2 regions of the Pseudobacillus sp. FSL P4-0506 genome follow, and region 2 is predicted to be linked to the other one. Evidence: riboswitches for the same ligand, from Rfam matches in the RefSeq annotation. Region 2 holds a riboswitch; the other holds the start of a gene.
What was found. Region 2 has a riboswitch for lysine ahead of MKZ02_RS08810 (amino acid permease). Riboswitches for the same ligand answer to the same signal wherever they lie in the genome.
Positions count from the first base shown of each region.

Region 1 (3,429 bases), 1.4 Mb from region 2:
AGCACCTATTACAACCGTGTGGAGCGCTTCAACATTAGCGATGAACTCTATCAAGTTTAAGTTCACCGGTGTTGCTTCCCATGCCGCTGCAGCACCGCATATGGGCAGAAGCGCCTTAGACGGTGTGGAATTGATGAATATTGGTGCGAATTATTTAAGAGAGCATATCATAGACGCAGCCCGGATTCATTACTCCATTACAAATGGAGGGCATGAGCCAAATATCGTCCATCCAGAAGCAGAGGTATGGTATTATATCCGCGCTCCCCATAGAGAAGAGGTGAAAGAGATAACAAAGAGATTAAAAAAGATTGCTTCTGGTGCTGCCATGATGACCGAAACAGAGGTTGAATCGGAGCTTCTCGCCGGCTGTTATGACACGTTATCTAACAGTGTGTTAGAAGATGTTTTGTATAATAATATGAATGAGATTCACTCCCCTCGCTTCACAGGAGAGGACTACCAATTTGCCGAGGAAATCTCTAAATCATATACCTTAAGTCAAAAACGCAGCGTGATGCAGACCTATCATGCGCCAGACTATATCAACCAAATGGTCCTTCATGACTCAGTTGAAGCCACATTTGATAAAGGAAAAATTGCTCCCGGCTCCACCGATGTTGGTGATGTTAGCTGGATTACTCCGCTTGCACAATGCTTAATAAGCTGCTGGCCAATGGGCACAGCTCCACACACATGGCAATCAACGGCTGCCTCCGGTTCAGGAGTCGGCTTAAAAGGAATGATTTTTGCAGCAAAAACCCTCGCTGGGGGTTTATATGACCTGTACAGCGATGACAGAAAAATCGAGCAAGCCAAACGGGAATTTGAAACTCGTACGAAAGATAACAAGTATAAGCCTGCTCTTCCTGTGTAAAGACGGAATATACTGATGCGTTCTTTTCTTATTAAATAACAGATAGTAAAAAACTCTTCTTTTGCTGGGTGACAAAAGCTTAGAGGCAAACTGCTCCATCTTCAGATCGGCAATTTAAGCTGGCTTTAAAACTGAATGCTGAAGCTGATTAACAAAATTTAGCATCCAGACAGTTTTTCCATGGGCGGCTATGTGACCTAATGCCACCGAAAACAAAACCGATATTGCGTATAAAGCCGACTCCGTGGTTCTTTTCGATCGTTTAGGCGCCGTACGCTAAGATGGCATTGTTTAATATGTAATACTGTCAGTATCACGACCGGCATCTGTAAATGGTGTCGGTTTTTAATTACCCGCACGGCAGGAATGGGGAGCTGTTCCACTCGATTGGCTTTTCCGAATAAAGAGCATACAAACAAACTACTATGAAAGCAGTGATCAATTCAATAAAAAAGCTAATATGAGTGATAACGATAAAACTTTTTATCATATGACGCTGTAATGCTTAGAACTAAACGAATTTCCATTGAACGTAGATACATATGCATCACCGTTAACAAGAAAAAATTCCCCTTCTTCATTGCGTTCTTCCCTTTCACTAATTTTAAATGAGTTAAAAATATCTTGGGAGTGCTCACCTGTTACCACTGGACCTGACTCCAGGATTGAACGATGAGTACTCTTGTTTTCTGTTAACCCTGCTCCCGACTACAACTATTTTCCCCCTACCACTCTATTACATTAAAATACTTAAAGACAGCTCTCACTTATCCTTGCAATCCAATAGAAAAGCTGATATTGTATAATATAATTACATATTTACTTATTTCAATACTTTTTTGAAGTAAGGATAGAGGCGCAAAGACCATGAGTACGCAATATGAGGATAATGAGGTCCAATGATGATTGCGAAAAGGGGAATTTGCCGAAGCCGAAAGAATCTCATTTTTCTTGAAGCTGGTTCTGTTATTGAATAAATACAGAATTGTCATATAGGAAACTATATGGAGGGCTATCTTACGCACAGAAATAATTTTTCACCTAATTGTTTCTACTGCAGCAGCGAAGCCTCGCTGCTGCTTTTTTGCGTTAACTACCAACCGCCCTTCTCCCTCTATTGTATAAAAATAATAAAGGATGTGGAGAAGCAATGAATTTCGGACAAATTTTAACTGCTATGGTAACCCCATTTGAACAAAATGGTGAGATTGATTTTCATGCTACAGAAAACTTAATTAATTATTTAATTAACAATGGCACGGACGGCTTAGTGGTAGCGGGCACAACCGGAGAATCCCCTACGTTAACGACGGAAGAGAAAGTTGAGTTATTTAAGTTTGTCGTCGAAGTTGTAAATGGAAGAGTTCCTGTTATTGCTGGTACCGGCTCCAATAACACAAGAGCCTCTATTCATTTGACGAAGCTTGCAGAGGAAGCAGGAGTCGATGGCATTATGCTCGTTGTCCCTTATTATAACAAGCCGTCGCAAGAGGGTTTACATCAACACTTTAAAGCGATTGCTGAGTCCACGTCATTACCGGTCATGCTTTATAATATACCAGGGCGAAGCGTGGTCAATATGTCTGTTGAGACAGTTGTTCGCCTGGCACAGATCCCCAACATTGTCTCCATTAAAGATGCAAGCGGCAATTTAGATGCCATGACAGAAATCATAAGCCAAACACCTGACGATTTTTCATTGTACAGTGGAGACGATGGGTTAACCTTACCAGTATTATCAATTGGCGGTACAGGAGTGATCTCAGTTGCTTCTCATGTTATCGGAAATGAAATGCAAAGGATGATTGAAAACTTCAGGAATGGAAAACTTAGAGAGGCGGCTCTAGCCCATCGCCACCTTCTCCCCATCGTGAAAGCGTTATTTGCTGCACCAAGTCCATCACCTGTAAAAGCCGCATTAAATTTAAACGGGATCCCTGTAGGCGGTGTTCGCTTACCAATGGTTCCTCTAAATGAGGAAGAAAAAGCGGACTTACAACAAGCACTGCAATCACTGAGTGTAAAAGAAAAAGCGATTTCTTAATGTACATTCTATTGAAAAAGAGCTGGCCTTCGTGCATTTTTGCACCAAGGTCAGCTCTTTTCTCGTATTTCACACTGCTACGAATAAACCCCACCACCTACTCTTCAACAGATCCCCGCTGCAGTCGCTTCTTATCTTATACTCATTGTGAAATTAACCATTATCCTCTTTTCTACCAAAGAATCCATTAGCTACTTTGATTTCATTCAACTGTCCTTTGTTGATTATGCAATTAATAAAGGAATAACCATTCATTCTCCCGACAACCAAATACACGGATAAGACTGTCATCTACCGTAAAGGATTTTAGCTGCTGGAAGTTTATTTCCCTCCTGCTAAAAATAAAATCACACGAAATCATTTCCAACACGCGCCTCTCTATGTAAAAAAATTTTTACAAGCGGATGAAATTTTTTTTACTATTTATATTATTTTTATATAACTCAGGATTGAGGGGGCTCCCCGATTTTAGTCAGTTCGTTTGAACAATAAAATAATATTGAGAAAA
Region 1 covers NZ_JBBOOI010000001.1:3,228,360-3,231,788, forward strand. The annotation lists gene MKZ02_RS16050 (M20 family metallopeptidase) at 1-877, shown strand, start outside; lysine riboswitch at 1,721-1,900, shown strand; gene dapA (4-hydroxy-tetrahydrodipicolinate synthase) at 2,028-2,921, shown strand.
Region 1: another riboswitch for lysine. It lies ahead of dapA (4-hydroxy-tetrahydrodipicolinate synthase); the one in region 2 lies ahead of MKZ02_RS08810 (amino acid permease).

Region 2 (3,429 bases):
GGGGTAACAGAATCTGCTTCTGTTCTTGCTTATCCAGTATATTTATTTGTAGCCGCCTTACTTCTTCTTTCAGCCGTAGGTTTATGGAAAATTGCAACCGGACAAATACCGAGTGATCTGCACTCTCCGATCGGAACAGCCGTTCCTGGCATCAGTCTGTTTTTATTGCTCAGAGCTTTCTCATCCGGCTGTTCAGCTCTTACTGGAGTAGAGGCTGTTTCTAATGCGGTTCCTAACTTTAAGGAACCCGCTGCTAAAAATGCAGCAAACACCTTAATAATGATGGGGATTATCTTGGCGATTCTTTTTTCTGGCATTATGTTTTTAGCTTATTGGCTAGGAATCACTCCTAAAGCAGAAGAAACAGTGGTATCACAAATTTCGTCTGAAGTATTCGGTAGAAATTTCATTTATTACTTTGTTCAAGGAACTACAGCTCTTATTTTAGTTCTTGCGGCTAATACTGGTTTTTCTGCTTTTCCATTGCTAGCCGTTAACTTAGCAACGGACAAGTATATTCCACGGATGTTTCTCATGCGTGGAGACCGGCTTGGTTACTCAAATGGAATCGTCACGCTCGGCATCATGTCTATTCTACTTATCGTGGCTTTTAGGGGGGAAACTGAACAGCTTATTCCATTGTATGCCGTTGGTGTATTTATTCCCTTCACCCTTTCCCAATCAGGCATGATTGTAAAGTGGGTAAAAGAGAAGCCTGTTGGCTGGACGTATAAATTAACAGTTAATTTAATCGGCGCGCTCATTAGCTTAACTGTTGTGGTGATTTTCTTTACCACTAAGTTTTCTCAAGTGTGGCCTGTGCTAGTTTTCTTACCGATTATTATCTTTATGTTTCATCGAATTAAAAGTCATTATATGGCAACAGGTGAACAACTGAGAATTAAATCTGGAGAAGAAGCACTTCAATTTAAAGGAAATGTCGTCATTGTCCCGGTTGCCGGCATTACAAAGGTAGTTGAAAATTCCTTAAATTATGCCGAACTAATCGGTGATACTGTCATTGCTGTTTACGTCGCTTTTGACCGTGAAAGCGAACGACAAATGGAGGAGAGATGGAGAAAGTGGAAGCCTAATGTCCGTCTTGTTACTCTGCATTCTCAATATAGAAGCTTAATGAGGCCTCTCGCCCGGTTTATTGACATAGCCGTGGAAAAAGCGAATGAAAGGAACCATACCTTAACCGTACTTATTCCACAATTCATTACGAAGAAGAGATGGCAGGACATATTACACAATCAGTCGAGCTTACGTTTAAGAATCTACCTTCTTTATCAAAAGAATGTCATTGTCACTACCGTCCCTTATCGATTTAAAAAATAATCTTTACTCAAATTACGAAACACCTCTTCGAGAGGATGACAGGGCTTTGTGCATATTCCAGAGAAGAAGAGCTAAAATTAACCATTGCAAGATTGATAAGAATTGACTATAATTCTAGTGTCAATTAAATATTCCCATTTACCGATGGGATAGAGGCTGCAGCTTATATGAGTAAAGCGGAAGAGAGACAATGACATCTATGACTCCGTTTGAAAGGATAAACTGCCGAAGTGTGGACAGGTCATTGTCTGTTCATGCTGGGGATGTTTTCGAACAGGAACATCACTGTCGCGTTATTTAACGTGGAGGGCTATCTTCGGAAGGATTAAACGGACTTGTTAACAGCCGTCGATCTTCTTCGACGGCTGTTTTTTATTTGCCCTTGAAATGATTCAATCTTTATCACGAAAAGGAGTGCACAATATTGAGGAATACAGTTACGTCATCATCATCGACATCATCATCAAAGCCCAATCAGTTGAAGAGGACTCTAAAAGCACGCCATCTAACGATGATTTCTCTCGGAGGATCCATCGGAACAGGGATATTTTTAGCAAGCGGCGGAGCTATTCATAATGCCGGTCCTGGAGGGGCACTGCTCGCTTATGCAGCAATCGGAGTAATGGTCTATTTCTTAATGACGAGCCTTGCAGAAATGGCGGCCTATATGCCGGTAGCTGGTTCCTTTAAGGTATATGCATCAAAATTTGTTGATCCGGCCCTTGGATTTGCCATCGGCTGGAATTATTGGTACAACTGGGCGATTACCATTGCTGCAGAACTTGCCGCTGCAGTGCTCATTATGAAATTTTGGTTCCCTGACAGTCCTTCCATTCTCTGGAGCGGTCTCGCACTTTTAATTATGTTTGGCTTGAATTTTATGTCTGCCAAAGGATTTGGAGAATCAGAATTTTGGTTTGCACTTATTAAAGTAGTCACTATTATTTTATTTATTGTTACCGGTTTGTTTATGATTTTTGGTATTATGGGCGGCGAAGCCATTGGCCTCACAAACTTTACAATTAAAGACGCTCCTTTCAATGGCGGGTTTTTAGCTGTTTTAGGTGTTTTCATGGCAGCTGGCTTCTCTTTCCAAGGCACGGAGCTGCTCGGAGTAGCCGCCGGTGAAAGTGAAGAACCAGAAAAAAATATTCCTAAAGCTATTAATTCTGTATTTTGGCGCATTTTGCTTTTTTATATTTTAGCTATTCTTGTGATCGGATTGATTCTCCCATACACAGACGAACGTCTGCTAAGTGACTCTGTTTCTGTAAGTCCCTTCACGCTAGTGTTTGAACGGGCAGGTTTTGCTTTTGCTGCTTCTGTTATGAATGCTATCATACTCACTTCTGTATTGTCCGCAGGCAATTCAGGCATGTATGCTTCCACCCGTATGCTCTGGGACTTGGCACGTGATGGACAGGCCCCAAAATTTTTGGCTCGCCTTGACAAAAGAGGGGTACCGGTCAATGCGCTCATTATTACCACATTGGTCGGTTCTCTCGCATTTCTAACTACTTTCTTTGGCGACGGCGCTGTCTATGTTTGGCTGTTAAACGCTTCCGGAATGGCTGGTTTCGTCACATGGCTCGGGATCGCCATTAGTCACTATCGCTTCCGTCGGGCTTTTATCGCTCAAGGAGGGGACGTAACCACTCTTCCTTATCGTGCAAAATGGTTTCCAATTGGGCCATTGTTGGCACTTATTCTATGTACTTTCGTCATTTTGGGCCAAAATTTCCAAGCGTTTATGGGAGGCCAAATTGACTGGAATGGAGTCCTTGTTTCCTATATTGGTCTTCCTCTATTCTTGATCTTTTGGATTGCTTACAAAATCAAACACAAAACGAAAGTCATTCCTTTGGAAGAATGTGATTTCAACAGGGACTAATAGGTTATTGCTAAAGCAGAAGTAAAATTTTATCAAAGACATTATACGAGGATTACGATTACACCTTGTCAGAGCTGGAGGAATTTCATTCCTCCAGCCATTTTTTTATTCTTCCTCTTCTTTTAAGTCTGTGACGAAATACTCGATATTTTTTAACTGCCAATAATTTTGCTGCAGCTGATCCGTATAGCGATACT
Region 2 covers NZ_JBBOOI010000001.1:1,803,324-1,806,752, reverse strand. The annotation lists gene MKZ02_RS08815 (APC family permease) at 1-1,341, shown strand, start outside; lysine riboswitch at 1,484-1,662, shown strand; gene MKZ02_RS08810 (amino acid permease) at 1,763-3,232, shown strand; gene ysxE (spore coat protein YsxE) at 3,338-3,429, opposite strand, start outside.